2 regions of the Mesorhizobium sp. 113-3-9 genome follow, and region 2 is predicted to be linked to the other one. Evidence: riboswitches for the same ligand, from Rfam matches in the RefSeq annotation. Region 2 holds a riboswitch; the other holds the start of a gene.

Region 1 (15,359 bases), 1.9 Mb from region 2:
CCCGGTCGGCTCAAGGCTCCGGGTCAACACCGCGGAGGCGGCGATCGATGCCGCTATTGCCGGTGTCGGGATGACGCGCGTGCTTTCCTACCAGATCGTTGCCGCTGTACGCTCAGGAACGTTGCGGCCTGTGCTCAGGGATTTCGAGCCAGAGCCATGGCCGGTAAACCTGGTGCATGCCGGCCAGGGCCGGCTGCCGGTGAAACTGCGCGCCTTCCTCGACTTTGCCGCCCCACGCCTCAGGGAACGTCTGGCGCAGGCGACCTGGTAGTAATGAGCCGCATCGCCCTGTTTCCTTTTTGCCGCTGCTTGGTGTAACCAACGCACACCTCCTCACCGGACCTCCCCCATGCTCTATGTCAGATCGCTGGCGTTCAACTTCGTCTTCTACGTCAATCTGATCGTCCAGATGATCCTCTGGACCCCATACTATTTCCTGTCGCCCCGCCACCGCGCCTGGTTCGTGCCGAAATTCTGGTCGCGCAGCTGCATGTGGCTCTATGACAAGATCGCCGGAACGAAGAACGACATCACCGGGCAGGAACACCTGCCCGAGGGCTCCTTCATCCTGGCGCCCAAGCACCAGTCGTTCTGGGACGCCATCGCCTTCTTTCCTTTCCTCCGGGACCCGCTCTACATCCTCAAGCGCGAGTTGACCTGGATCCCGTTCTTCGGCTGGTACATCATGAAGATGCGCATGATCCCGGTCGATCGCGGCAGCCGCTCCAAGGCCCTGAAGGCGGTGGTCGCGGCGACCAAGGAAGAGATGGCACGTAATCCGCGCCAGCTGATCATCTATCCCGAGGGCACGCGCCGGGCGCCGGGCGACGAGCCGGCCTACAAATACGGCATCGTCGAAATCTACGCGCAGCTTGGCGTTCCGGTGGTGCCGGTCGCCCATGTCGCCGGCCTCTATTGGCCGCGCCGCAAGTTCCTGCGCTATCCCGGCACCATCAAGGCGCGTTTCCTGCCGCCGATTCCGCCGGGCCTCGGCAAGGACGAGTTCATGGCGCGGCTGATCGGCGAGACGGAAGCCGCCTGCGATCAGCTTCTCGTCGAGGCATCGCGCGCACCCAACCCGCCGGCCCTGCCGCCAACGGCGGTGAAGCGGCTGCGGGAGCTCGGCGCGAAGCCGTGAAGGCCGTCCGGCCGGGCAATCAGCCGTAAACAGCCAGCACCGTGGTCAGCACCAGCGTGGCGGCAAAAACCAGGTTGATGATCCGGGAAGTAACGGGCTTGCGCAGGAAGCGCGCGAACGCCGCACCGGCGAGAAGCCACACTGCGTGGATGACAACGATCATCCCTGCCAGAACCGCCAGCTTCAGCCATGGACCAAGCTCTGCCGCACCCTGCTTCGACGAGGCGCCGGCAAAGACAGCGGCGATCGCCACGTAGGCTTTGGGGTTGGCGACAGCCAGCAGAAAACCGGCCAGCCATGTCGGGCGTGAAGCCTCGGCCGCGCGTGCCGCCAGCGGCGGTGCGGTGGCAATCTTGAAGGCGAGATAGAGGATGTAGGCGGCGGACGCGACAACCAGCACCGGCGCCAGCCTCGGCATCGAGGATAGCGCCGCCGTGACCCCTGTCGCCACGACCAGCAGCACGGCGACCGTGCCCAGCACGATCCCGCAGGCATAGCGCAGCGAATCGCGCAGGCCGAAGGCCGCGCCAACAGCGGTAACGCTTATCGTTGCCGGCCCCGGGCTGCCCATGACGACGGTCGCTGCAAGCACCAGAGCGAGCAGCGGTCGCCAAAACTCCGGTTGCGAAAGAAGCGGCTCCGTCATTGCGCTCTCTGTCTTGCCACGAGCACAGGACGCTATGGCAGGACAGGAGCGTGGTCTTGGACGTTCGTGCGTGGAGAGCGGCTGGAAGCTTCAGCCACTCGCCTTGTCGAGCTCGGCCATGTCACCGGCGGTCAATTTCAGCGACGCAGCCTTGATCAAACTGTCCATCTGGCTCGGCTTGGTGGCGCTGGCGATCGGTGCGGTAACGCCTGGCCGCGCGATAACCCAGGCAAGGGCGACTTCCGCCTGCTTCGCGGAATGCCTGGCCGATACCGCGTCCAGGGCGGCAAGAATGCGCATGCCCCTCGGGTTTAGATAACTGCCGACATCTTCGCCGCGCTCGCTTTGGCCAAGATCGGCTTCGCTGCGGTATTTGCCGCTTAGGAATCCCTTGGCCAGGCTGAAATAGGTGATGACGCCGATATCCTCGGCCACGCACAGATCGCGCAACGGCCCGTCGAAGGAGGACCGATCGTAGAGATTGTATTCCGGCTGCAGCACTTCGTAGCGCGGCAGGCTGCGCAGGCTCGCCACATCGAGTGCGGCGCGCAACTGGCCGGCGTCGAGGTTCGAGCAGCCGACATGGCGGACCTTGCCCTTGGCAAGCAGCTTCTCGTAGGCGCCAAGGGTTTCCTCGTAGGGCGTGGCCGGATCCGGCCAATGTGACAGATAGAGGTCGATGACATCGGTTTGCAGCCGCTTCAGCGAGGCTTCGACAGCCTTCTCGATATAGGCGGCGGACAGATCCTTGTGGCCCTGCCCCATATCCGAGCCGACCTTGGTGATCACCACGACCTTGTCGCGGTTGCCACGATCCTTCATCCATTTGCCGATGATGGTTTCCGATTCACCGCCCTGGTTGCCCGGCACCCAGCGCGAATAGGCGTCCGCGGTATCGATCGCGTTGAGTCCGCCGCCGACGAAGCGATCAAGCAGGTCGAACGAGGTCTTCTCGTCGGCGGTCCAGCCGAAGACGTTGCCGCCCAGAACCAGCGGCGCGATGGACAGGTCGGTGCGACCGAGACGGCGTTTCTGCAAGACGAATCTCCGTGATGATTAAGACCGGGCGGACGCCGCCCGCTGGCTGGGTTCGGAACCTAACCTAGGTCTTGCCTCGCCGAGATCAAAGGCCTGGTCGCTTTTTCCGCAGAGCCAGCGCTTCACAAAGGCGCTATCCCCCGCGCCACCTCCTCCAGCCAATGGTCGCGGATGCCAAGTGCTTCAAGATGCTTCAGTGTGCTGAGAACATAATCCTCATTGTTACCGGATTGGCCGACCGCGCCGCGCACCACCGCCGCCGCGTCCGCCGTGTCCAGCGCGCCGGCATATTGCTCATGTTTGCGGTCGACGATGTAGGCCACGGCTTCGACCGTACCGCCGCCGTCGAGCCGGACCTTGAGGGTGCGTTCGAGATAGACTGATGTGACGAGTTCACGCTCGCGCAGATAGGCGATGACCTCGTCGCGCAATTCCCCGGGCACACGGAAAGCCAGGCCGACGCAGGAGCCGCCATGGTCGAGGCCGAGCACCAATCCGGGCCGCTGGCGCGTGCCGCGGTGCACGAAGGAATAGACGCAGAGCGAGCGGCGGTAGCCGTGCAGCTGGGCGCGGCGTGTCTCGATATGCGCGAAACCCGGCCGCCAGATCAGCGAACCGTAGCCAAACACCCAAAAATCGCCCATATCGCCGCGCCTGATTGCAAAAAGAATGGCAACACCGCACCGGAAACCGGTGTTTTTTCCAACCGTCCCCGGCTACCTATTCGTCTCTGTCTGCCCACTGTTGTCGGAATCGAAGGTCCGTCCGCCAATACCCATGCGTTAATGAGAGCCAAAGCATGACGTCAAGTGACGAACGCCAACCAAAGTCCCGTCGCGGCCTCTTCTGGCTTGTGACGTTCGTCATTGTGCTGTTTGCCATCTACAGCGGCGGCTGGTTCTACCTGGCCAGCAGGGTCAGGGCTGAAGCCGACAAGGCGGTTGCCACGCTCAACAAGAGCGGCATCCAAGCCGGCTGCGCCAATCTCCAGGTCAGCGGCTATCCCCTGAGCTTTGCCGTTTCTTGCGACAATCTGGCGTATGAGGACGATGCCAAGAACATCGCGGCCTCGGCCGGCTCCTTCAATGCCGTCGCCCAGATCATCCAGCCTTTGTCGCCGGTCGCCGATCTGCGCGGCCCGCTCAGGACCTCAGTCCCCGGCATGGTGCCGCTGTGGATCGACTGGGACAATCTGCAGGCCAACGTGAAACTGTCATGGCCGCTGCCGCGGCGCATTGCGCTGCAGGCGGAGGGCCTGTCCGGCCAGACCGATCCGGCCGACGACACCGATCCGGTGGAATTGTTCAGCGCCGGCAGGGCAGCCGGCCAGTTGCAGCCGAACGGCGTGGATCTCGACTATGTCGGCAGCTTCACCGATCTGGAGATCGACCCGGATGCGATCGGCGGGCGCGTGCTGCCGGCGCTCGATGCCAGCGGCGATGCCACGCTGAAGAACGGCGTCGCATTGATCGGAACGCAGGTGAAGAGCCTGCGCGGCCAGAGGGTCGATATTCGCAACCTCAATTTGTCGTCGGGCACGGCGAGGGTTACCGTTTCCGGGCTGTTGTCGGTCGATGCCGAAGGCCTTGTCGACGCCGACCTGATGATCAGGATCAAGGATCCGAAGGCTGTCGCATCTATCCTTGCCGGCGCCATACCCGAGCAGAAGAACGCGGTCGAACAGGGTTTTGCCGCTTTGGAGCTGCTTGGCAGCGAACCATCGATGCCGCTGAAGGTGGTCAAGGGCAAGGCCTCGCTCGGCTTCATCCCGCTCGGCAAGATCAAGCCGGTTCAATAGCGCTGCCATGGCAAGACCAGCCAGGCTCCTGAGTGTCGGCGCGCTGACGCTGGATACGATCCTGCGTGTCGAGACACTGCCCGCGCATCAGGGAAAATTCATCGCCTCCGACGGCGTCCAGATCGCTTCTGGCATGGCCACCAGCGCTGCCTGCGCCGCGCATCGCCTGGGCGCCGACGTGTCGCTGTGGGCAAGTGCCGGCGATGATCCGGTCGGCGATCAACTGATTGCCGGGATCGAGGCCGAAGGCGTCGACTGCAGCTACGTGCGCCGCGTCAGCGGCGCCCGCTCGGCGCTGGCATCGATCCTGGTCGACGCCCATGGCGAACGCATCATCGTGCCTTTCTATGACAGCTTGGCGCAGACCGATCCCGATTCTTTGCCTTTCGCCGACATCGCGGCATTCGATGCCGTGCTGGCCGACGTGCGCTGGCCGGGTGCGGCGGCCCTTGCCCTGAAGACGGCACGCGCCGCCGGCCGGCCTGCGATTCTCGACGCCGATACCGCGCCGCTGGCGGTGCTGGAGCGGCTGTTGCCGCTGGCTTCTCACATCGTTGCCTCGGAGCCGGCAGTCCGCATCATATGCGGCCAGGCGCTGGACCTGGGGCGCGCCTGCACTGACCTCGCCTCCCGCACCGATGCCCTCGTCGCGGTCACCGGCGGCGCGGCGGGCACGTGGTGGTTCGATCGCGCGGCGGGATCATCCCGCCATGTCGCGGCGCCTAGGTTCAAGGCGGTCGACACGCTCGCCGCCGGCGATGTCTTTCACGGCGCCTTTGCCGTCGGGCTGGCGGAAGCCATGCCGGTCGAACAGGCCATGCGTTTTGCGAGTGCCGCCGCCGCGCTCAAGTGCCTGCGCTTCGGCGGCAGGCTCGGTGCGCCGGACCGGGCCGAGACACTGGCCATGGTCGCGGCGACATGGCCTGAAACAGCCTAATTCTTCGACGGGTGCTCGATCGCCTGACGGCCGAAATCGGGCACATCAATGTCCTGGCCCGCCTCGATGATCGAGCGGCGCACCGCGCGGGTGCGGGTGAATAGGTCGAACAGCTTGTCGCCGTCGCCCCAGCGGATCGCCCGCTGCAGGAATGCCAGGTCTTCCGAGAACCGCGCCAGCATTTCGAGGATGGCGTCCTTGTTGTGCAGGCACACGTCCCGCCACATGGTCGGGTCGGAGGCGGCCAGGCGCGTGAAGTCGCGAAAGCCGGAGGCGGAATATTTGATCACTTCCGTCTTGGTCACCGATTCCAGATCGTCGGCGGTGCCGACGATGTTGTAGGCAATGATGTGCGGCAAATGCGAAACGATGGCGAGCGTCATGTCGTGATGCTGCGGGTCCATCGTGTCGATGTTGGCGCCGCAGCGGCGCCAGAATTCCGACAGCCTTTCCAGAGCGCCCGGATCGGTGCCTGGCAGCGGCGTGAAGATACACCAGCGATTGTCGAACAGGTCGGCGAAACCGGCATCCGGTCCGGATTTCTCGGTACCCGCCAGCGGATGGCCGGGAATGAAATACACGCCGTCAGGCACATGCGGCTGCATCTGCGCGATGACCGAGGCCTTGGTCGAGCCGACATCGGTGAGGATCGCGCCCTTCTTCAGCGCCGGCGCGATCTCCTGCGCCACCGCGCCGGACGAACCGACCGGCACCGAGACGATGATCAGATCGGCGTCGCGGACCGCTTCCTTGGCGTCGGTCGTATAGGAATCACCCAGCCCAAGCTCCTGCGCCCGCGCCAGCGTCGCCGCGCTGCGGGTCGAGATGGCAACGTGGCCGGCAAGGCCCTCGCGGCGGATGACGCGGGCCAGCGACGAGCCGATCAGGCCGATGCCGACCAGCGCGATCTTCTCAAACATCGGTGATGTCATGGCGTTAGAGCTTTCGGGCGTTCTAGCTTTTCAGGAATGTCGTGAGCGCGGCGACGACGCCGCGATTGGCCTCTTCGGTGCCAACGGTCATGCGCAGCGCGTTGGGAAAGCCGTAGCCGGAAACGCGCCGCAATATGTAGCCGCGCGCTGTCAGGTAATCGTCCGCCGCCGCCGCCGAATGCTTCTGGTCGTCTGGAAAATGAATGAGGAGGAAATTGCCGACGCTGGGCGTCACCCGCAGCCCAAGCCCGGTCATCTCCGCGCTCAGCCAGGTGAGCCAGGTCTCGTTATGCGACACGCTGCGCTCGACATGGGCGCGGTCGCGGATCGCGGCGATGCCGGCCTCGATCGCCGTCGCATTGACGTTGAAGGGACCACGCACGCGATTGATGGCGTCGACGATGTGCATCGGCCCGTACATCCAGCCGATCCGCGCTCCGCCAAGGCCGATCTTGGAGAAGGTGCGCGTCATCACCACGTTCTCCGCGCTGCCGACCAGCTCGATGCCGGCTTCGTAATCGTTGCGGCGGACATATTCGGCATAGGCCGCGTCGAGCACCAGCAGCACATGTTTGGGCAGGCCGGCATGCAGGCGACGCACCTCCTGGAACGACACATAGGTGCCGGTTGGATTGTTGGGATTGGCGAGGAACACGATCTTGGTTCTCGGCGTGACGGCGGCCAGCATCGCATCGATGTCGGCGCGCTCGTCGGTCTCCTTGACCGCGATCGGCGCGGCACCCGCCGACTGGATGTAGATCTTGTAGACCATGAAGGCGTGTTCGGTGAATATGGCCTCATCGCCTGGCGCCAGATAGGTCTGCGCCAACAGGCCGAGGATTTCGTCGGAGCCGTTGGAACAGATGATGTTCTGCGCGTTGAGGCCATGCACCTCGGCGATCGCCTCGCGTAGCCGCCTGGCGGTGCCGTCGGGATAGATGTCGAGTTTGGCGGCGACGTCGCGGGCGGCTTCGATGGCCTTCGGTGACGGACCGAGCGGGTTCTCGTTCGACGACAGCTTGTAGACCTTGGCGACACCGGCCGGCGCCGTGCTCTTGCCGGGCACATAGGCGTCTATGTCCATGATGCCCGCGCGCGGGGTTGGACGTGCCTGATCCGGTGTCTGGTTCATTTTTTGCAAAATCCGTCGAAAATGCCTCCATCCGGAGGCTGCAGCGGAAATACAAGCCATGGCCGGCAATGTCGAGAGGCGGCGGTGGGGCCAGCAGCCGGCCCAGCCTCCGGCCCAGCCTTCCGGCATTGACGGCGAGGCGGGCGAGTTCTAGAAGGACGGTGACAGTTCCGTGGTGATTTGGCCGGTCGGCTTGCAGCCACGTTAAACAATTCGCTAAAGGGCCGTTTGCGTGACGTAACCGGCTTTGCGAATGGCAATGCCGGTTTTTTATTGTCCGCGGCCGGCCGGACAAAACGCATCGGCAGCGATTTTTCGTTGGGCACGATGCAGCAAGTGAGTACGTGAATGGCCGCTCTGCGTGCAGGAAAGACCAACAACGAGGCCGACCAACCGTCGAGCCCGGTGTTGCGCTTCGGGCCCGACCAGCCACTCAAGCTCGACGCCGGCACGCTTTTGTCGCCGTTCCAGATCGCCTACCAGACCTATGGCACGTTGAACGATGCCCGCTCCAATGCCATTCTCGTCTGCCATGCGCTGACCGGCGACCAGCATGTCGCCAACACCAACCCGGTGACCGGCAAGCCGGGCTGGTGGGAAGTGCTGATCGGCCCCGGCAGGATCATCGACACCAACCGTTTCTTCGTCATCTGCTCCAACGTCATCGGCGGTTGCCTGGGCTCCACCGGTCCGGCCTCGACCAATCCCGTCACCGGCAAGCCCTATGGGCTCGACCTGCCTGTCATCACCATTCGCGACATGGTGCGCGCGCAGAAGATGCTGATCGACCATTTCGGCATCGATAAACTGTTCTGCGTGCTCGGCGGCTCGATGGGCGGCATGCAGGTGCTGGAATGGGCGTCGAGCTATCCCGAGCGCGTCTTTTCGGCGCTGCCGATCGCCACGGGTGCCCGCCATTCCTCGCAGAACATCGCCTTCCACGAGGTCGGCCGGCAAGCCGTCATGGCCGATCCAGACTGGCATGGTGGCAAATATTTCGAGCATGGCAAGCGCCCGGAAAAGGGCCTGGCGGTGGCGCGCATGGCGGCCCACATCACCTATCTCTCGGAAGCCGCCCTGCACCGTAAATTCGGCCGCAATCTGCAGGATCGCGACCACCTGACTTTCGGCTTCGACGCCGACTTCCAGATCGAAAGCTATCTGCGCCACCAGGGCATGACCTTCGTCGACCGATTCGACGCCAACTCCTATCTCTACATGACGCGGTCGATGGACTATTTCGACCTCGCCGCCGATCATGGCGGCAGGCTGGCGGATGCCTTTGCCGGCACCAAGACCCGTTTCTGCCTTGTGTCGTTCACGTCGGACTGGCTGTTTCCGACCGAGGAGAGCCGCTCCATCGTGCACGCGCTCAACGCCGCCGGCGCCTCGGTATCCTTCGTCGAGATCGAGACCGATCGCGGCCACGACGCCTTCCTGCTCGACGAGCCGGAACTGTTCGCCGCCATCAACGGCTTCATCGGCTCCGCGGCCCGCGCCAGAGGGCTAAGCGCATGACCCCGCAAAGTTGCAGACTTTCAGGATCGGGATCATGCGCCACACAGGAGGTGGCGTCATGAGCGTCAACGGCAGCCAGCGCGTCGACCTCGAGGTCGTCGCCAACCTCATTCCACCACAGTCGCGCGTCCTCGACGTCGGTTCGGGCGACGGCTCCTTGCTTGAATTGCTGCAGGAAACCAAACAGGTCGACGGGCGCGGGCTTGAACTGTCGCAGCGCGGCGTCAACGAATGCGTGGCGCGCGGCCTCTCTGTCATCCAGGGCGATGCCGACAAGGATCTCGAATTCTATCCCGACAAGGGTTTTGACTTCGTCGTCCTGTCGCAGACCTTGCAGGCGACCCGCAACCCGAAACTGGTGCTCGACGAACTGCTCAGGATCGGCAACAGGGCGATCGTCTCTTTCCCCAATTTCGGCCATTGGCGCGTGCGCCTGTCGTTGTTCGTCAAGGGCCGCATGCCGGTGACCCAGGACCTGCCCTATTCCTGGTACGACACGCCCAACATCCATTTCTGCACCATCCGCGACTTCGTCAACCTGTGCGATGAGCTTGGCGCGACGGTGGAAAAGGCGACCGCGCTCGACGCAGCCGGCCAGAAGATCGGCCTGTCGATGCCCTGGTGGTTCTGGAATTTCTTCGGCCAGCAAGCGGTGTTCTTGCTGAAGCGGTAAGGCACGGAACGTCTAGCCCAGGACATCCGTGGCCTTGTGCGGGTGCTCGACACCGTCGGCGAACACCACATCGGATTGGGAATTGTCCGTGCGCAGGGCCAATATTGCCTGATAGGCGGGCGAATCATACCACCGGTGCATCTGCCGCCGGTCGGGAAATTCGATGATGATGAGGTTGCCCGGCCAATCGTTCTCGATCACCTCGACATCACCACCATGGACCAGGAAGCGGCCGCCGAAAGGTTCCAGCGTGGCATCGATCCTGTGCAGATATTCGACGATCTGCGGGCCCATCCTGACTTGGCGCATATGGGCAACGGCGTAAGCGGTCATGACGTAACTCCCTTGTCGAGCGGCCGATTTGCCGGTCTCATGGCTGCAAATTGCCAAGGGAGGTGACGAGACTCGATTACGCCTGAGGTAATAGGCCAACATCGATGCTGTGCACGAATCAGCGCTTGAGCGCGAGCGGAACCGCATCCCCTCAGACTTGCCAGGGTGTTGCTATTGGGGCGCGGAGGCCCAAAATCGGCGTCTCAGACCAGCCGGATTTCGCGTCTTTGGATGACATGTGAAGATGGTCTTTGTAGCGTCGCGCCGAACGTAATGCTTGGGCGGGGCATGGAACGCAAATCCCAGACCTATTCAATCGTAGTCGAAATGGAAAATGCCCAATCCATCAATGAAGATGAGATCGGCGCTTCATTCCGCGCCTTGGCGCGGGAAATAGAGGCCGCAACGACTGACGATCAGCACCCCAAGCCGGAGGTTATTGTCGTTCACAGCGGAGAGAATACCGAGACGCCGCTCCTCCAGCAGCGTGTCGCCAAGCTTGTCCCGCGGCTTGGCGCTGTCGCCAATCTGGTCTTCAGCGCCAGCACCGGCAGCCGATACTATGAGATCAAGAACGCGGGCGTTGGATTGGCCACGGGCGACATCGTGGTTTTCTGCGATTCCGACACGGTTATGGAGAGCGGCTGGCTGTCGGCGCTCCTTGAACCGCTACAGGACCCGAAGACGATGGCCGTGAGCGGCTACACCTATCTCGGCCATGACGATTTCGCCTCGCGCACCTTTGCACTGCTGTGGTTCTTCCCGCTGCGCGACGGGGATCAGCGTTTCGCCTCCAGACGTGCAATGAACGCCAACAATTGTGCCTTTCGCAGAAGTTGGTTGGCCAGCCATCCCTATCCGGCCAGCAATGGTTTCAAGGTTTCCTGCACGTTGCTTACCAGCCAGTTGCAGGAAAGCGGACATGACTTCGTCAGGGTCGATGCCCGGGCCAGCCATTATCCTCCGCGCGGCTGGCGTTTTTTCTTCTGGCGCGCGCTCGTCACCGGTCGCGATGCGGACCGCAAATATGTGGCGCTGGAATCGCCGTCGCGAACCGCACGGGTGGTCAAGGCGGCAAGGCGCTGGTTTTCGACATCGCGCCGGGTGGGCGGCCGCATCCTTGCGCATGCGGCACGACTCGGCATGCCAATCTGGCAGATTCCGTTTGCCCTGATCGTCGGCATGGCCTTTTGCACGCTGGTGTTCGTCGCCCAGATGGCCATGGCGCTTGGTCTGGTCCGGGACGAGCCGGAATACATCCCTTTTTACGTCGGGCATAGCTGAGTGGCCAAAGCCTTGGATGCGGCTCCCCTCATCACGGTGATCACACCGACCCACAACAGGCGCGACAAGGTGTTGCGCGCTGTCGAAAGCGTGCTGTCCCAAAGCATGTCGAGGCTTGAGCACATTGTGGTCGACGATGGCTCGACGGACGGAACCGAAGCCGCGCTCGACCGCGTTCACGACCCGCGTCTGATCTATGTCGGTGCGAAATGGCGCGGGGCCAACGCCGCGAGGAATGCCGGCATCGAGCGGGCGCGAACGCCCCTGGTGACGTTTCTCGATTCGGACGATGTCTACATGCCGCATCGGCTTGAACGGACTTTGGCCTGGTTCGAAGACAACCCTGGCCTTCAGGTGCTGCTTAGTTCTTTTGTGTCCTTGAAGAACGGCCGCAGCACCAACTGCACCAACCCCGAGGCCTTCATCAATCCGGCGATGCTGGAGCGGACACTCGTCGCCCAGACGATCTTTATCGCCGGCTCGGCGATCACCGCGCGTCGCGAGGCCTTGCTGGCCATTGGCGGCTATGACAGCGATATAACCCGGATGCAGGATCGGGAATTGCTGCTGCGCCTTGCCCGGCGCTTCGGCGCACAACTGTCCGGCGATCTCGACTGGACGAAACACAATTCGGAGAATTCGATTTCGGGACGGCGCGATGGCTATGTCGAAGCCTATGCGAATTTGATGGGCAAGCATCCGTATATTGCCCACGCCTATCCGCACATTCCTCCTTACATGATCTCACGCCAGCTTATAGCCGATATTCTCAGGGGCCGTTTGCCCGAGGCGTTTGCCGGATACATGGCCAACCGGTCTTCCAAGGAACTTGGTTACTCGTTGCCGGAGTTGGTCAACGGTTACGTCTATGGCCGGCGTTGGCGCCGCAATCTCTACAATGAATTTCGCAACCGGTTCGATGCCCGGCCGGCCTAGTTGGCGCCAGGCCTACCGGTCGAGTTCCGGGAAATAGGGATCCGACAGGAACCGCCTGTCCCGTTCGCCCTTCAGGCAGTCGATCGGCGCGTCCGCGTCGACGGGGATGATGCTGGCCTTATCCTGAACGCCGCTCACTTCAAGGATCAGCTTGCGCCGGATGGCGGTGGAAAATTCGGCGGCCGCATGGATCGGCAGCACGAAGGAGCCAGGCCCGCCGGTCACGCACTGCGCATAATACTGGTCGAGATGGCTGAAGGTCGGCGACGGGTTGATCAGGATCGGCAGGCCGTTGATGACGATGCCTTTGGCGATGGCCGCATCGCGCGTCGCGGTGACCGGCGGCCCGATATTGTTGGGACCATCGCCCGATATGTCGATGACGCTGCGTTCGCCGGCGAAGTTCGTCCTGTCGAAAAGCCCCGCACCGAAGGCAAGCGCGGTGGAAATCGAGGTGCCGCGAAAACTCCGGAACGGGCGCGCCGCCACCTTGTCGGCAAAGCTGTTGGCGCTTTGCGCGCTGTCGATGATCTGCCAGCCGATGATCGCGTCATCGCGCACGGTGCCCGCCCATTCGAAATAGGCGAGCGCGATGCGACCCGTATTGCCGGAACGGACGGCCCGGATGAAGTCGGGATGCCGTAGCGCTTCGACATAGCCGGCGCGTTGCAACGCGAACTCCTTCTCATCCATCGACAACGAGATGTCGACCGCCAGGACCAGCTCGACATCGACGGCCAGCGCCGGTGGCGAGGCAATGGGAGTAGCCTGCGCGCAGGTGAGACAGGCAATCAGAAAGGCATCAAACATGGCGGCGCCAGGGTCGTTTCCCCGGCAAATCTTCCATCGCGATCACGGCAAAATGAGGTTTTGCGCAGGCAGCCGGAGACACAGCCTACTTCTTGCGGCGGACGGCGGGGGGCGGATCGATGGCCCCGGCCCTGACACGGGCGGGCTTCAGCGCCGGCGCACCGGAATCCTTCACGATCGTCAAACCACGCGGAAAGAACTGATTGTTGTGCTGGCCGCGCCCGATATTGATGATCGTGGCTCCCGTCAGGTGCTTTTCCAGCATCGCCAGCACGCGGCGCAGCGCGGGTCCATCGAACGCATCCATCGCTTCGTCGATGATCACCCATTTCGGCCGCCGCAGGGCGAGCCTGGCCACGCCCAGCAAGCGCTGTTCGTCATCACCCAATTCATGGTCCCACCGCCCGACACGGTCGAGCGACGACGACAGCCGTTCAAGGCCAACCTCGGCCAGCACCGCCGAAATGTCGGCATCGCTCGCGGGCGCATGACCGTTCGCGTGATTGAGCACCTCGCGCAGGGTGCCTGCGGGCAAATACGGGACACGTGGCACGAAGATGAGGGTTTCTCCCGCCGGCAGGCCGATCTTTCCGCCGCCCCAGGGCCAAAGCCCGGCGATGGCGCGGAAGAACAGCGTCTTGCCGGCGCCCGGCTCGCCGGTGATCATGACGCGCTCGCCGGCGCGGATTTCGACATGTTCGTCGGAGAGTTTTGTGCAGCCCTCCGGCGAGGCCACTTCGAGCTTCTCGAAGGTCAGGCTGCCATTGGCATTTTGGTCGAAGGTGATGCGCTTTTCGGTGTCGTGCAGCACATCGGTTTCATTGAGCGCGATGCGGAAATCGGCGACGCGCATGAGCGTGGCGCGCCAGTCGGCGATGCTGCCGATATTGTTGATGAACCAGCGCAACGAAGAATGGACCTGGTTGAAGGCGCCGACCGCCATCATCAGCCCGCCAAAGCTGATATCGCCCGAGAAATAGACAGGCGAGGCGACCAGGATCGGCGCCACGACGGTGATCCAGCCATAGGTATCGGTCACCCAGGACAGGTTGATCTGGGCGGTATAGATGCGCCGCATGGCGCCCAGCACCGTGCCGAGGTCGAGTTCGAGCCGCCGCCTGGCATCGTCCTCGCCATGGTAGAGCGCGATGGCATCGACGTTCTCGTTGACGCGCACCATCGAGGAGCGCAGTTCCGCTTCGCGCGTGTAGCGGTCGCTGTTCAGGCTGATGAGCGGGCGCCCGACCAGCCAGCTCAGCCAGGAGGCGGTGCCGGCGTAGAGGAACGCGGCCCAGACCATGTAGCCCGGTATGGCCAGCGACCAGCCGTTGACGTGGAAGACGAAGCCCGAAGACAGTTCCCACAGCACGCCGACGAAGGACACAAGCAGGATGAGCGACTGCAGGAGCCCGACGCCGAGGTCCGTCGACAGGTCCGACAGATGCGCCGCATCCTGCTGCATGCGCTGATCCGGATTGACGCCGATGGCGCCGGCATTGGCCAGCCGGAAGGCGCGCGCCGGCCGCATCCACTGGTCGATCAGATCCAGCGTCAGCGCCTCGCGCAGCTTCAGCCGGATCATCTGGTTGAGCCAGGTCTGGCCGATATTGAGCACCAGCAGCCCGCCGGCGATCATGGCAAAGACAAGGAGCTGGTGCAGGAAGGCCGCCATGTCGCGGCGCGCCAGCGCATCGTAGAAGGGCTGGTTCCAGCGATTGAGCAGGACCTGGCCGATCGATGTCGCGACGATGACGGCCATGATGCCGACCGACGTCCACAGCAACCACTTGCGAACCGGCGATACCACCAGCGCTTGCTTTATCGTCGTGACCTGATCACGCAGGCTGCTGGCCACGGCGACCGGCTGAACGGTGGCCTGATTGTCCAGTTGATCAGCCATATCAGAAGTCCTTGCGCTCAGGTGCGATGCTGAAACCGGATGAAGAGAGCCGACGGCCGCCGCCCGTGCACGACAGATAGGTCGGAAAAATGCCGCGCGAGGAAAGTTTCCGCGCTGATCACGAAGGTTTCACCTGGCGAGCCGACGTTGCCGCGCCTCCGGCCTCTGCCCGGCGGCCGAGCCGTGTCGCGCCATGCGGCGACAGCACCGGCACGAAGACGCGGCGAGACGCGCGCTGGACCACCGGGACACCCTGGTAGAGCCGCTTCTGCGCCTCGACGACG
Region 2 (15,359 bases):
CGGTGATCAACGGGCTGACCGACGACACTCACCCCTGCCAGCTGATGGCCGACATCATGACCTTCGAGGAGCATCGCGGTCCGGTTGCCGGCAAGACCATCGCCTGGACCGGCGACGGCAACAATGTGCTGCATTCGCTGCTCGAAGCGTCTGCGCGGTTCCGCTTCAACCTCAACGTCGCCGTTCCCGAAGGCAGCGAGCCGGCGCAGAAGCATGTCGACTGGTCCAAGGCGCATGGCGGCAAGCTGCATTTCACCCGCTCGCCCGAGGAAGCCGTCGACCAGGCCGATTGCGTCGTCACCGACTGCTGGGTGTCGATGGGCCAGGAGCATCGCGCCCGCGGCCACAACGTCTTCTCTCCTTATCAGGTCAATGCCAAGCTGATGGCGCATGCCAAGCAGGACGCGCTGTTCATGCACTGCCTGCCGGCGCATCGCGGCGAGGAAGTGACCGACGAGGTCATCGACGGACCCCATTCGGTGGTCTTCGACGAGGCCGAGAACCGGCTCCACGCCCAGAAGGCGGTGCTCGCCTGGTGTCTTGGTGCTTGAGATGAAGTGTCTGGGCGCTTGATCTGCGGGGGCGCGATGCCTATCTGCGCCGCATCACGCAAATCAAGCGCGTTTGGACGCATGCACCCCAGGGGGCGGCATGGCCGCGCCCTGGAGCTTTGTCATGTTGGAAACGCATCAAGTGACTGAACATCACCCCAAACTCGGCGAGTTCGGCTATGCCGGCGACGACCATGTCGTGCCTTTCGAGGTCGGTCCGCTCGACGTGCGCGGTCGCACGGTCCAGCTCGGGCCGATGCTCGACGCCATCCTCAGCCGCCACGACTATCCCGAGCCGGTCGCCCGCCTGCTGGCGGAAGCCTGCGTGCTGACGGTGCTGCTCGGCACCTCGCTCAAATTCGAGGGCAAGTTCATCCTGCAGACCCGCACCGACGGGCCGGTCGACATGCTGGTGGCGGATTTCACGACGCCTTCGGCGCTGCGCGCCTATGCGCGCTTCGATGCCGATAGGCTCGAGGCCCTCGTCGCGGCAGGCGAGACGTCCCAGCAGACGCTGCTCGGCAGCGGCGTGCTGGCGCTGACCATCGACCAGGGTGCCCACACGCAGCGTTATCAGGGCATCGTGCAACTCGACGGCGAGACGCTGGAGGACGCGGCGCGCACCTACTTCCGCCAGTCGGAACAGATTCCGACGGATATCAGGCTCTCTGTCGCCAAGCTTTTGACGCCAGGCCCTGGTGGCGCGCGCGAACAGTGGCGTGCCGGTGGTATCCTGGCGCAGTTCCTGCCGCAGTCCCCCGAGCGCATGCGCGTTCCGGACCTGCCCGGCGGCGACGGCGATCCGCGCGACGAGATCCACGATCCGGCCGACAATTCCTGGCAGGAATTGCTGGCGCTGCTCGGCACCATCGAACCGACAGAGCTGATCGATCCGACGATCGGTGCCGAGCGGCTGCTCTATCGCCTGTTCCATGAGCATGGCGTGCGCGTCTTCGGCGGCGTCCCCGTCGCCGACCAGTGCTCGTGCTCGCGTGACAAGATCCGCGGCATTCTCGAGGGCTTCTCCGCGCAGGAGATCAAGGACTCGACCGAGGACGGCGGCATCCACGTCGCCTGCGAATTCTGCTCGAAGCAATATGACTTCGACCCGGCGGAATTCGCGGCGCAGTAAAGGAAGCTTCCTTCTCCCCGCCACTATCGGGGAGAAGGTGCCGGCAGGCGGATGAGGGGCAGCGCGAACTTTGGCAAAGTGGCCGCGCGTAGACCCGCCACGTGCGTGAAAGATAATCTCATCAGTTCGGCGCCGCCCCTCATTGCCCTGCCGGGCATTTCTCCCCTTGTAGTGACGGGGAGAAAGACGCTGTCGCCGATGACTTCGCTAATCGCCTGACTGCCCTAATTCACCGTCCGTCTCGTTCCCGGCAGATCCAGCGAAAAGGCCGGGATGGCGATGTCGAATGTCTCGCCGCGCTTGTTGCGCATCGTATAGCGCCCGACCATGATCCCTGACGGCGTCGAGAGCGGGCAGCCCGACGTGTATTGATAGCTGTCGCCGGGATTGAGTTCGGGCTGGTCGCCGACAACGCCGGGGCCTCGCACTTCCTCGACCCGGCCGGCGCCGTCGGTGATGTGCCAATAGCGCGACAGAAGCTGCACGAATTCGTCCGACTGATTGTCGATCGTTATCTGGTAGCCCCAGACATAGCGGTTCTCGGAAGGATCCGAACGGTCCTCGAGATAGAACGGCCTGACCTGCACTTCGATGTTGCGCGTGACGGCGCGGTACATAAGCGGCTCCAAAACGATATCGAGCATGATCCCGAAAAGTGGACCGGTTTTCCCGGCCAAACGGTTTCCGCCTGTCCAAAGATCATGCTCAAACAAACAAAACTTTCGGCCCTCCAGGCGAGGAGGTCAACGTGCGCGTCTTGTCGCGCTCGTCCTCGAAAGGCAGGTGCCGGCAAAGAATGTCATTTAAGTGACACATGACAATGGTGGTGTGCGCGAACCGAGCGACTCGGCGCTCTGTCGAACTGTTGAAAGCGGCCACACCGCGGCCCGTCTCTTCTGGAGCGCCCAGATCTCGATGGAACTCACTATCATAGCCGCCTCGCTTTCGACTGCTCTTATCCTTTCAAACGCTGCCAGCATCGCGCTGGCCGCCTCACAGCTGAAACGGCGCACTACGATCTCGCCGCCAGCCGGCAAATCGCAGCCGGTGTCGATTGTCGTGCCGTCGCGTGGCGTCGAGCCGTTCACGCACGAGACGCTGGAGCGCGCCTTCTCGCTCGACTGGCCGCGCTACGAGTTGATCTTCTGCGTTGCCCATGCCGATGATCCGGTGGTCGGGTTGATCAGACAAGCCATTGCCCGTTTCCCCAAGCTGCCGGCCCGGCTGTTGATCGGTGACGATCGCGTCAGCGCCAATCCCAAGCTCAACAATTGCGTCAAGGGTTGGGAAGCCGCGCGGCACAAATGGGTCATCCTGGCTGATTCCAACGTGCTGATGCCCGGGGATTACATCCAGCATCTGATGGCGGCGTGGCGGCCAAACACGGGCCTTGTCTGCTCGACGCCGATCGGCTCGCGGCCGGATGGCTTCTGGGCCGAGGTCGAATGCGCCTTCCTCAACACCCTGCAGGCCCGCTGGCAGTATGCCGGTGAGGCGCTCGGCCTTGGCTTTGCCCAGGGCAAGAGCATGCTTTGGAACAAGCCGATGCTGGATGCCAATGGCGGCATCCGCGCGCTGGCCGCCGAAATCGCCGAGGACGCCGCCGCGACCAAGCTGGTCAATGGGCTCGGCCTGCGCGTCAATCTCGTCGCTTCGCCCTTCGAACAGCCGCTTGGCCGGCGCACGCTTGGCGAGATCTGGTCGCGCCAGGCCCGCTGGGCGCGCCTGCGCCGCGTCACCTTTCCGCTGTTCTTCGCGCCTGAAATCCTGACCGGCGCGGTGGTGCCGCTGGTGCTTGCGCTGGTTGCGGCGGCAAGCGCCGGCTTCAGCCTGCCGCTGACGGCCGTCGCTGTGCTGGCGGCCTTCTACTTCCCTGAATGTGCACTGTGCTGGTCCAAGGGCTGGTACCTGTCGCCGCGCATGGTCGCGGCGATCGTGGTGCGTGACCTGATCCTGCCGGCGATGTGGGCACGCGGCTGGCTCGGCGGCGCCGTCGACTGGCGCGGCAATGCGATGACCATCGGCACCAAGGTAGCCGAACTTGAAGAGGCACCGTCGCGAGCCTGAACCCGCCGCAGGCGACGCTGCCTGGACGGCCTGCTATTTGGCGGCTTTCAACGCCTCGGCGATGTCTTCCAGAAGGTCGTCAGTGTCTTCCAGGCCGGCCGACAACCTCAACGTACCAGGCCCGATGCCGAGTTCGGCGCGGGCCTCATCGCTCAAATTCTTGTGCGTCGTCGTCGCCGGATGGGTGATCAGGCTCTTGGCGTCGCCAAGGTTGTTCGAGATCAGCACGATGTCGAGTGCGTTCTGCAGGGCGAAGGCTGCCTGCTTGCCGCCCTTGACATCGAGGCAGATCAGCGTCGAGCCACCCGACATCTGCTTCTTGACGATATCGGCCTGCGGGTGGTCGGCGCGGCCGGGATAGATGACACGAGCAATCTGCGGCTGTTCGGCGAGAAAATCGGCGATCCTGCCGGCGCTCTCGGTCTGCTGGCGCACGCGCAGCGGCAGCGTCTCCAGGCCCTTCAGCAACGTCCAGGCATTGAAGGGCGACAGGCTGGGGCCGGTGTGGCGGAAATAGTCGTGCAGGTTCTCGTCGATCCACTTCTTGTCCGACAGGATCACACCGCCGAGGCAGCGGCCCTGGCCGTCAATGTGCTTGGTCGCCGAATAGACGACGATGTGCGCGCCAAGCTGCAACGGCTTTTGCTGCAAAGGCGTGGCGAAGACATTGTCGACGACAAGCCGCGCGCCGATTGAATTGGCAAGCGCGGCGACGGCTGATATGTCGACCACTTCCAGTGTCGGGTTGGTCGGGCTTTCCAGGAAGAACAGCTTGGTGTTTGGCCTGACCGCTTTTTCCCAATTGGCGATGTCGGTGCCGTCCACCAGCGTGGCCTCGATGCCGTATCGCGGCGCCAGCGTCTCGACCACCCAGCGGCAGGAGCCGAACAGCGCGCGCGCCGCCACGATATGGTCGCCGGCCTTGACGCTGCACAGAAGGGCCGCCGTCACCGCGGCCATGCCCGACGCCGTGGCGCGCGCATCCTCCGCGCCTTCGAGCGCGCACATGCGCTTTTCGAACATGTCGACGGTCGGATTGGCGTAGCGCGAATAGATGAAACCCGGTTCCTCGCCCTTGAAACGGGCTTCGGCCGCCTGCGCCGTTTTGTAGACATAGCCCTGCGTCAGATACATCGCCTCGGAGGTTTCGCCGAAGCCGGAACGTAGGGTTCCGCCATGCACGAGGGCTGTCTGAGGCTTCCAGTTGCGCTTCTTGGTGCTCATCGCTTTTGTTCCAGACACAAAAAAACCGGCCGCGAAAGTCGCAACCGGTCCATACGGCCTTGCGGCCCAACGGTCCTTTAGCGACTTGTTTAACGTGGCTGCAAGCCGACCGGCCAAATCACCACGGGATAACGACCCTTTAGACCCGTCCCACGCTTGCGTCAATTGCCGGCTTCATTAAGAGGTTTGTACCAAGCGGGTTCCGACAAAGCCTGCCCTCTAGGAGCGAAGCCTTGCGAGAGACGGGCATTCTTCCCGATCAGGACATTTCGGCGCTGTTCCAGTCCGGCGCGCTGAAGTCGCCGCGCGCGCTCGATGCCGACCAGATCCAGCCGGCCAGTCTCGATCTGAGACTCGGCGACAGGGCCTGGCGGGTGCGGGCCTCCTTCCTGCCCGGCCCCAATCACAAGGTTTCGGAGAAGCTCGACCGGCTGAAGCTGCACGAGATCAATCTTGCCGACGGCGCGGTGCTGGAGACCGGCTGCGTCTACATCGTGCCCTTGCTCGAAAGCCTGGCATTGCCGGCGGAGATTTCCGCCTCGGCCAATCCGAAGAGCTCGACCGGGCGGCTTGACATCTTCACCCGTGTCATGACCGACCGAGGCCACGAGTTCGACAAGATCGCCGCCGGCTACAATGGTCCGCTCTATCTGGAGGTCAGCCCACGCACCTTCCCGATCGTGGTGCGCACCGGCTCACGCCTGTCGCAGATCCGCTTCCGCACCGGCAATGCGCTGCTCTCGGAAGCCGAGCTGCACGAACTCCATCGCGCGCAAATGCTGGTCGCCACCGAGCCGCCTAACATTTCCGGCGGCGGCATCGCGCTGTCGATTGATCTCAATGGCGACAGTGACGGGCTGGTCGGCTACCGCGGCAAGCATCACACCGGTCTCGTCGACGTCGACAAGCGCGCGGCGCAGGATGTCGTCGATTTCTGGGAGCCGATCCACAAGAGCGGCGCGGGCGAACTGGTGCTCGACCCCGACGAATTCTACATCCTCGTCAGCCAGGAAGCGGTGCACGTGCCGCCGCTCTATGCCGCCGAGATGACGCCGTTCGACCCTCTGGTCGGCGAATTCCGCGTCCACTATGCCGGCTTCTTCGACCCGGGCTTCGGCCATTCGGCGGCCGGCGGCACCGGCAGCCGGGCCGTGCTGGAGGTGCGCAGCCATGAAGTGCCGTTCATCCTCGACCATGGCCAGATCGTCGGCCGGCTGGTCTACGAGCACATGCTGAAGCGCCCGCAGGCGCTCTACGGCACCGATCTGGGCTCCAACTACCAGGCGCAAGGCCTGAAGCTGTCCAAGCACTTTCGCACCGCGCGCTGATACTGCCAATCTCCCCCACGAGGGGGGAGATCACCACTCACAGCGCCTTTACAACCACCTTCACCGGCTTTTCGATCTCCAGCGGATTGCGCAGCGGCAGGCCGAAATCCCCCGCCTCGATCTCGAACACATCGCCGGCCTCGGTCTTGACCCCGTCGGCGAAGGACAGTGTCGCGGTACCGAACATATGCACATGCACGTCGCCCGGCTGGCGGAACGCCGAATATTTGAAATGGTGATGTTCGAGATTGGCGATGGTGTGCGACATGTTCGCTTCGCCCGACAGGAACGGTTTTTCCCACAGCATCTTGCCGTCGCGTACGATGCGCGATGTGCCGCGGATGTCGGAAGGCAGGTCGCCGATCAGGATCTCCGGCCCGAACGAGGCATTGCGCAGCTTGGAATGGGCGAGGAAGAGATAGTTGACGCGCTCGGTCACGTGGTCGGAAAATTCGTTCGACAGCGTGAAGCCGACACGGAAGGGCGCGCCGTCGTCGCCGATGACGTAGATGCCGGCGACCTCGGGTTCCTCGCCGGCGTCCTTGGCGAAGGCCGGTGACAGGAGTGCCGCACCTGGGGCCACGGCCATGGTGCCGTTGCCCTTGTAGAACCATTCCGGCTGCACGCCGACCTGGCCTTTGGCGGGCTTGCCGCCCTCCAGGCCCATGCGGAACATCTTCATGGAATCGGTGAGCTGCTCCTCGCCATCGGTGCTGAGCTTCTTGTGCATGGAATCGCGCGTCGCCGCCGAGCCGAGATGCGTCAAGCCCGTGCCGGTGAGATGCAGGTGAGCCGGATCGGGATGGTTGATCGGCGACAACAGCCGCCCCTTTTTGTAGGCGGCGTCGAGATCGATCGTCTCGCCAAGCCCCTTGCGCTCGATCAGTGTGGCAAGGCCGACGCCGGTGCGGGCAGCTTCCATCGCCAGCGAATAGACGCTGCGGGCGCCGTTGATGATCCGGGTCTTGCCGCCGCTGCGGGCCACGACACGAATGGTCTCGGCGTCGTCGAGAATCTGCGAGATCAGCATGATCAATCCTCTCTTATCTGCTTGCCTTTTGACAAACCTTGACCTGCGCGGCTCGGACCTCGCCGCGCCACGGGTGAAATTCTTCGTCCGGATTGCGCTCGCGGGCTTGATCCCCTGGGGGACTTCTTGATGCCGACTATTTGCCGGCGTCATCGCGATCTAGACCCGTATGCCTTCCTTGTTGCCTCGCGGGAGCGGTTCGGCTTTGAGGAACCGAGCCGCTCCCGGTATTTTGTTTCTGTGCAATTCCTGTGGGGAAAACCGTGATGCGCTTTTCCTGGAATTGCTCCTGTCAGGCCTTGTTCTTGTTGTAGACGTCAAAGATCACGGCGCCGAGCAGCACCAGGCCCTTGACCACCTGCTGCCAGTCGACGTTGACGCCCATGATCGACATGCCGTTGTTCATCACGCCCATGATGAAGCCGCCGACCACCGCGCCGATGACCTGGCCGACGCCGCCCATCGCCGAGGCGCCGCCGATGAAGACTGCGGCGATGACGTCGAGCTCCGAGCCCAGACCCGCCGCCGGCACGGCCTGGCCGAGGCGGGCCGCGATGATCAGGCCGCCGAGTGCCGACAGCACGCCCATGTTGATGAACACGTAGAGCGTCAGCCGCTCGGTGTTGATGCCCGACAGCTGCGCCGCCTTGGCGTTGCCGCCCATTGCGTAGATGCGGCGGCCGATGGTCATACGCTTGGTGACGAAGACGAACAGCGAGATCAGCACGCCCATGACGAGGAGCACCACCGGCAGCCCCCTGTAACTGGCGAACTCATAGACCAGGAACAGCGCCAGCGCGCTGGCGACCAGCGTCTTGACGACGAACAGGGGGAAGGGTTCGGCTTCATAGCCATGGCGCTCGCGCTTGCGCCGGGTGCGCAGCCCGAAATAGGCATAGGCCAGCACGGCGATCACGCCCAGCACGACCGTCGTCATATGCAGCGTCAGGCCGCTGCCCATGATGGTCTTGCCGGCGGCGTTCACCGTCGGCGGGATCAGCGTCAGCGGGCCGATCACGTCCGGGATGAAGCCGGAGCTCAGCGCCTTGAAGCCGTCCGGGAGGGGCCCCACCGAGGATCCGCCGCCCAGCAGCGCCTGGCAGATGCCGCGGAAGATCAGCATGCCAGCCAGCGTCACGATGAAGCTCGGTATCCGGTGATAGGCGATCCAGTAGCCTTGCGCCGCGCCGATAAGGCCGCCCACGATCAGGCAGACGATCGAAACCACCAGCGGATTGCTGAGCGGTCCGAGCTGCCAGATCACCATCATGTTTGCCGCCAGCGCGCCGATGAAGCCCGCGACCGATCCGACACTGAGGTCGATATAGCCGGAAACGATCACCAGCAGCATGCCCAGCGCCATCACGATGATGAAGGAGTTCTGCTGCACCAGATTGCTGAGGTTCACCGGCTTGAACAGCGTTCCCGACGTGGTGAACTGGAAGAACAGCATGATGACGATCAGCGCGATGATCAGACCGTATTCGCGCAGGTTCGCCGTCAGCGCCGAGACGGCGATGCGTGGACGCTGTTCGTCAGTGACGTTGCCTTGCGGGGCGGGGGCGCTTTCGGTGCTCATGCTGCTTTTCCTTCTCCCCGAACGATGGCGCGCATTATTTTTTCCTGGCTTGCGTCCGCCGCGGGCATTTCGCCCACGATGCGCCCTTCGTTCATGACGTAGATGCGGTCGGTGATGCCAAGCAATTCCGGCATCTCCGACGAGATGACCACGATCGCCTTACCTTCCGAGGCAAGGCGCGCGATGATCGTATAGATTTCGTACTTGGCGCCGACATCGATGCCGCGTGTCGGCTCGTCGAGGATCAGCACGTCCGGGTCGGCGAACAGCCACTTCGACAGCACCACCTTCTGCTGGTTGCCGCCCGAAAGATTGCCGGTCATCTGATAGACGCTCGATGCACGGATGTTCGTTTTCTTGCGATAGTCGTTGGCGATGGCCAGCTCGCGCAGATCATCGATGACGTTGTGGCGCGACACGCCGCCGAGATTGGCGAGTGTTATGTTGTGCTTGATATGGTCGATGAGGTTGAGACCGTAAGTCTTGCGGTCCTCGGTGACGTAGGCGATGCCGTGTTCGACCGCCCTGCTCACCGACGAGACATCGATCTGCTTGCCCTTGAGCAGCACCTCGCCGGTGATGCGGCGGCCATAGGAGCGGCCAAACAGGCTCATGGCGAATTCGGTGCGGCCAGCGCCCATCAGCCCGGCAATGCCGACCACCTCGCCCTTGCGCACGTTGATGTCGATGCCCTTGATCACCTGCCGTTCGGCATGGAGCGGGTGATAGACCGACCAGTTCTTCACTTCGAACACGACCTCGCCGATCTTGGGCTCGCGCGGCGGATAGCGGTCGTCGAGCGAACGGCCGACCATCGAGGTGATGATGCGGTCTTCCGAAATGTCTTTCTTGGCCAGCGTCTCGATGGTGCGCCCGTCACGGATGACGGTGACCTTGTCGGCGACCCGGTTGATCTCGTTGAGTTTGTGCGAGATCAGGATGGAGGTCATGCCTTGCCGCTTGAATTCGAGCAAAAGGTCGAGCAGCGCCTGGCTGTCTTTTTCGCTGAGCGACGCCGTCGGCTCGTCGAGGATCAGCAACTTGACGTCCTTGCTCAGCGCCTTGGCTATCTCGACCAGCTGCTGCTTGCCGACACCGATATTGGTAATCAGCGTCTTGGGGTCCTCCTTGAGGCCCACCTTCTTCAACAGGGCGCTGGTGCGCTTCTCGTTGGCATCCCAGTCGATCACACCGTATCTGGCGTGTTCGTTGCCGAGGAAGATGTTTTCGGCAATCGACAGCATCGGCACCAGCGCGAGCTCCTGGTGGATGATGACGATGCCCTTGTGTTCGCTGTCATGGATGCCCTTGAACTGGCATTCCTGACCTTGAAAGATGATCTGGCCGTCGTAGGTCCCCGCGGGATAGACGCCCGACAGCACCTTCATCAGCGTCGATTTGCCGGCGCCGTTCTCGCCGACCACGGCGTGAATCTCGCCTTCCTCGACACGCAGGTTGACGTTCGACAGCGCCTTCACGCCGGGGAACGTCTTGGTGATGTCGCGCATCTCCAAAATCGTCGAGGTCATTGGCGCAAGCTCCTCCGAGGCCGGCAGAAACAATACCGGGGTCGCTTGTGAACGAAAAGGGGCCCTGCGTTGCGCAGGACCCCTGACTTTACAACCGAAATTACTTCAGGTCTTCGGCCTTGATGTAGCCCGAGTCGACGACCAGCTTCTGGTAGTTCGACTTGTCGACCTCATGCGGCGTCAGCAGGATCGAGGGGACGACCTTGACGTCGTTGTTGTAGGTCTTGGTGTCGAGGCCGTCAGGCTTGCCGCCCGAGAGCACCTTGTCGACGAGTTCGACGGTGGCCTTGGCCAGGTCGCGGGTGTCCTTGAACACGGTCGAGTACTGTTCGCCCGTGATGATCAGCTTGACCGAGGCGGTCTCGGCGTCCTGACCGGTCACGATCGGCCAGGGCTGTGCTTCCGTGCCGTAACCAACGGCGCGCAGCGAGGCGGTGATGCCGCGCGACAGGCCGTCATAGGGCGACAGGACGCCATCGACGCGGCTGCCGTCCGAATAGTTGGCCGACAGGAGGTTATCCATGCGTGCCTGGGCGGTTGCCGCCAGCCAGCGCAGCGTGCCGACCTTGTCCATGCCGGTCTGGCCGGACTTGATCTTGATCGAGCCGTCGTCGATCAATGGCTGCAGGACGGAAATCGCACCGTTGTAGAAGAAGAAGGCGTTGTTGTCGTCGGGCGAGCCGCCGAACAGTTCGACATTCCAGGGCTTGGTGTTGGGGAAGCGCTCCTTGAGGCCCTTGACCAGCGAATTCGCCTGGATCACGCCGACGCCGAAATTGTCGAAGGTGGTGTAATAGTCGACATTGGCGGTCTTCTTGATCAGGCGGTCATAGGCGACGACGACGACGCCGGCGTCAGCGGCCTTCTGCAGCGCATCCGACAGGGTGGTGCCGTCGATCGAGGCGATGATCAGCGCCTTCGGGCCCTTGGTGATTTCGTTTTCCAGCTGGCTGAGCTGGTTGGGGATGTCGTCCTGCGCATACTGCAGGTCAACGGTGTAGCCGAGAGCCTCGAGCTGGGACTTCACGGCATCGCCGTCATTGATCCAGCGCTGCGAGGTCTTGGTCGGCATCAGCACGCCGACAAGACCCTTGTCGGCTGCGTGCGCCGAGTAGGTCATGGCAGCGATGCCAAGCGCCGCGACTGCGGCCAGTGTCTTGATGATTTTCACTTAACTCTCCCTGGTTGATGGACGCGGCACCCCGGGGGTCGCGGGCCGCGCAATCGTGCAGAAGCGCCAAGGCACTGCTGCCGTCATATCGATCTCCGGTATCCTCCCATGGCCCCGAGGCACTGATTTCAATCGATACGATTTTGTCGGCGACTGTTGCGTCTCGGAACACACTGACGTTGCCGCCCTTTTGCCATAACTGTCAAATGCGATCTTTGATGATTGCTATACCGCAAGTGGTATATGTTATGGCGCGTGACGGGTCGCTGGCAAATGCCAATGGGCCGCGAGCGGAGGTAAGGGAAAACCATGGCGACGTTACCGAATCCGGTTGCGGTTTCAAACGTTTACAGCGACGTACCGGGTGACGGCGAAACCCTGCTGCGCAGCGGTCTCAGCCTGCGTCATATGCGCATGATCGTCGCTCTCGACGATCACGGCCGGGTGAGCGCGGCGGCGCAGGTCATGAACATCTCGCAGCCGGCGGCCTCGCGCATGATCGCCGAGATGGAGGCGGTGCTCGAGGTCAAGCTGTGCGAAAGGCTGCCGCGCGGCATCACGCTGACACCCTACGGCAAGGCGCTGGCTAGGCGTGCGCGCTCGATCCTGCTGGAGATGCGCGAGGTCGACCGCGAGATTTCCGAACTCAAGGCGGGCAAGGGCGGGTCCGTGTTCCTGGGTGCCGTGACGGCGCCCGCGATCGAACTGGCGGTACCGGCGATCCGCGAAATCCGCCGCATCTACCCGCGCATCGAGATCACCATGCAGGTCGAGACCTCGAATGTGCTGGCGCGCGAACTGATTGCCACGCGCCATGATTTCATCATCGCCCGCATCCCCGACGACCTCAATCCGCGGCTGTTCGAATCGCGTGTCATCGGCGTCGAGAAAGCCTGCCTGATCGTGCGTCGTGGCCACCCGCTCACCAGCGGCGGCGTGGTGCGGCTGGAAGACACGGCCGCCTATGACTGGGTCTTCCAGTCGGGCGGTTCGCCCTTGCGCCAGGCGATGGAGAGCAATTTTCTTAACCGTAACATCGCCCTGCCGGACCGGATCCTCAACACCAGTTCGCTGCTGCTTACGCTGGTCATGGTCGCGCAATCCGACGCCATCGCACCGGTTTCGGTGCAGGTGGCGAAATTCATTCAGAATCCCGACGGGCTCGCCGGCGCCATCGACGTCGTCCAGACCGAATTCGACATCGAGGTGAGGCCCTATAGCCTGATCACGGTCAGGAATCGCGTGCTGTCGCCGGCCGCCAAGATGCTGCACGATTTCATCCTGCGGGAGGTCGGTTGATGCGTGGCCACATGATTGTCGGCGGGTGAAGAGGTTGCCATCTGGTGTATTGATCGGTTTACAATGGCCCGGCAGATCCATTGCAGGACAGGCGGGTAGGGGGACGTGAAAGCGAACGTCGTCGTTGTCGAGGATGATCCGCTCGTCGCCGCTCATGTCGGACGCGGCGTGGCGGCGCATGACGGCTTGTCGTTGGCGGGCATCGCGGGCACGCTGGCCGGTGCGCGTGCTCTGCTCGAGGAGAAGGTGGACCTGTTTATTCTCGATCTTGGCCTTCCCGATGGAAGCGGGATCGAATTGATCGAGGAAATCCGTGCACGAGGCGGTCTTGAGCCGAAAATACTCGTCCTCTCGGTGCTGGGCGATCAGGATACGGTGCTGGCGGCCGTGCTGGCGGGAGCGGACGGCTATCTGCTGAAAGATATCGACAGTCTCGACATCGGCCAGCAGGCCGCCGATGCGTTGACCGGTGGTGCGCCATTGTCGCCCAGCATCGCCGCTTATGTGCTGCGTCATCTGCGCCGGCAACGGGAAGATTCGAAATCGGATGATGCCGATCCGCCGCTGTCACCGCGCGAAATCGAACTGCTCCAGCTTCTGGCGCGCGGGTACAGCAACCGGCAGGCGGCGGCCGAACTGGAAATATCGCCGTACACGATCGGCGATCATGTGAAATCGATCTACAGGAAGCTCAGGGTGAGCAATCGGGGCGAGGCCATGGTACGCGCCTTTCGCAGCGGGTTGCTACGGCTGTGACCATCATGCCCCGGCTGACGGGATGGCGCCGCGCGCTGGCTATCATTCTCGGCGCGCAACTGCTGTTCTGGTGCGCTTATGCGCTCATCATCGCCGGTTTGCAGCCCGTGGGCACACTAGAGGAATATCGGTTGCCAGCGGCGCGGGCGCTGCTGGCGTCCGAGCCGGCCGAGGTGGGCGCCTATGCTGCCGGGCTTTCAGGGCCGGCCATGCTGCGTATCCCGGGCTGGCAGCCCGTGGTCCTGCAGCCGGCGCAGGCGAGCCTGCTGTCGCGCGCGGAGACGTCGGCGGGCAATGAGTGGTCGCTCACCTGCCGGGGAAATCCTTGTCCGGAGGCCGCGACGGCCTATGCAGGACCTTTCGACCGTATGGATGAGGCGGCCGGTCGGGAGAAGTTCCAGCGTTTCGACATGGTATGGCTGGTCGTCGTGACGGAACTGATGATGGGCGCAGCGCTGCTCGTCCTGTTGCCGGTCAACGGGTTTTCGCGGCTCCAGTGCATCACTGGCCTGTTGCTCATATCGGTTGGCATCGACGCCTGGCTCACCACCTTCGGGGCGGAGAGCCTGCCCTATGTCTGGTTTCCGTTACTGCGCTACGGCGTGGAATATCTCATGTTGACGTTAGCAGCGCTTGCCGTGAACGCCTTTGCCGACTGGCGCTCGCGCGAGGCGTGGGCAGCCTGCGGCTGCTTTGGCGTCGCCTTCGTCATATTGCTTGGGACCATGATCGCAGGCGTCGGCTTTGCGACAATTGTGCCCTGGCTCGATGCGGTGGCGCTGACCCTGCTGTCGGGATATGGCGTTTTGGCCTTGCTGCGGATGGGACGGACAGCTCCGGGGCCGGCGATCCGGGTTCTGGCGATATTGCTTGTCGCTCTTGCCTCGATTGGTTTCGACCTGTTTCTCCTGCCGCCGCCCACCGGTTTCGCGTTGCAGGCGTCGGTCCTCGCACCGCCATTGACGATGTTCGGCATCCTGTTCGAGATCGCGCTGCAGGGGCACAGGCTCAATCAGGAGGCAGAGGAGGCGCGTAGCGACCTGGAACGTCAGGTGCTGGAGCAGGATGCGAGCCTGCTGCGCTCCTCGCGATTGTTGCGCCATCAGGAACGGTTGATCGCGATCGACGCCGAGCGTCAGCGTCTGCTGCGCGACATGCACGATGGAGTCGGCGGTGTGCTGACGCACCTTCTCCTCGATGTCCGCGAGAATCGACTGACCTCACGGGAAATCGAGCAGGGACTGCAGTCTTCGGTCGATGACCTGCGCAACATGGCCAGTGCGATCGACGCGGGCAACGAACCGATCGACGAGGCACTGGCGATGTTCCAGGAGCGCATGGCAGGCCGTCTTGCCCGATCCGGCATCACCCTGGACTATCGCTGCACGCTCCCGATTCCGGCGCCGAGCCTCGACGCGCGGCGGCTGCTCAGCCTCTATCGGCTGTTGCAGGAGGGTATCGCCAACAGCTTGCGCCATGCTTCCGCCACAAGGATCGAACTCGCGATGAACCCCGGCGACGATGGCGCCATTCTCGTCATACTGTCGGACGATGGCACAGGTTTCGAGCCTGAGAGAGCCTCAGGCGCTGCCGGCGAAGGACGGGGCCTTGCGAACATACGTCGTCGGGCTGACCAGATGGGCGGACGAATAGCAATCGAAAGCGCGCCTGGACGCGGCACGCAACTGACCTT

What was found. Region 2 has a riboswitch for S-adenosylmethionine ahead of MesoLj_RS35920 (O-succinylhomoserine sulfhydrylase). Riboswitches for the same ligand answer to the same signal wherever they lie in the genome.
Region 1: linked by a shared signal. The riboswitch ahead of metX (homoserine O-acetyltransferase MetX) and the one ahead of MesoLj_RS35920 (O-succinylhomoserine sulfhydrylase) in region 2 are both predicted to bind S-adenosylmethionine.

The regions. Positions count from the first base shown of each region.
Region 1 covers NZ_AP023246.1:1,857,932-1,873,290, reverse strand. Annotated here, with positions in the region: gene MesoLj_RS09080 (LysR family transcriptional regulator) at 1-271, shown strand, start outside; gene MesoLj_RS09075 (lysophospholipid acyltransferase family protein) at 350-1,138, shown strand; gene MesoLj_RS09070 (LysE family translocator) at 1,158-1,784, opposite strand; gene MesoLj_RS09065 (aldo/keto reductase) at 1,875-2,822, opposite strand; gene MesoLj_RS09060 (gamma-glutamylcyclotransferase) at 2,945-3,466, opposite strand; gene MesoLj_RS09055 (DUF2125 domain-containing protein) at 3,622-4,620, shown strand; gene MesoLj_RS09050 (sugar kinase) at 4,628-5,557, shown strand; gene MesoLj_RS09045 (prephenate/arogenate dehydrogenase family protein) at 5,554-6,489, opposite strand; gene hisC (histidinol-phosphate transaminase) at 6,512-7,621, opposite strand; SAM riboswitch at 7,784-7,861, shown strand; gene metX (homoserine O-acetyltransferase MetX) at 7,970-9,139, shown strand; gene metW (methionine biosynthesis protein MetW) at 9,198-9,812, shown strand; gene MesoLj_RS09025 (DUF1330 domain-containing protein) at 9,825-10,145, opposite strand; gene MesoLj_RS09020 (glycosyltransferase family 2 protein) at 10,311-11,429, shown strand; gene MesoLj_RS09015 (glycosyltransferase family 2 protein) at 11,430-12,365, shown strand; gene MesoLj_RS09010 (DUF1194 domain-containing protein) at 12,378-13,175, opposite strand; gene MesoLj_RS09005 (ABC transporter ATP-binding protein/permease) at 13,261-15,075, opposite strand; gene MesoLj_RS09000 (class I SAM-dependent methyltransferase) at 15,194-15,359, opposite strand, start outside.
Region 2 covers NZ_AP023246.1:7,517,100-7,532,458, reverse strand. Annotated here, with positions in the region: gene argF (ornithine carbamoyltransferase) at 1-551, shown strand, start outside; gene MesoLj_RS35935 (Hsp33 family molecular chaperone) at 652-1,683, shown strand; gene apaG (Co2+/Mg2+ efflux protein ApaG) at 1,908-2,300, opposite strand; gene MesoLj_RS35925 (ceramide glucosyltransferase) at 2,599-3,750, shown strand; gene MesoLj_RS35920 (O-succinylhomoserine sulfhydrylase) at 3,784-4,974, opposite strand; SAM riboswitch at 5,032-5,109, opposite strand; gene MesoLj_RS35915 (2'-deoxycytidine 5'-triphosphate deaminase) at 5,208-6,302, shown strand; gene araD1 (AraD1 family protein) at 6,340-7,332, opposite strand; gene mmsB (multiple monosaccharide ABC transporter permease) at 7,625-8,911, opposite strand; gene mmsA (multiple monosaccharide ABC transporter ATP-binding protein) at 8,908-10,440, opposite strand; gene chvE (multiple monosaccharide ABC transporter substrate-binding protein) at 10,541-11,611, opposite strand; gene MesoLj_RS35890 (LysR family transcriptional regulator) at 11,921-12,910, shown strand; gene MesoLj_RS35885 (LuxR C-terminal-related transcriptional regulator) at 13,079-13,666, shown strand; gene MesoLj_RS35880 (sensor histidine kinase) at 13,672-15,359, shown strand, end outside.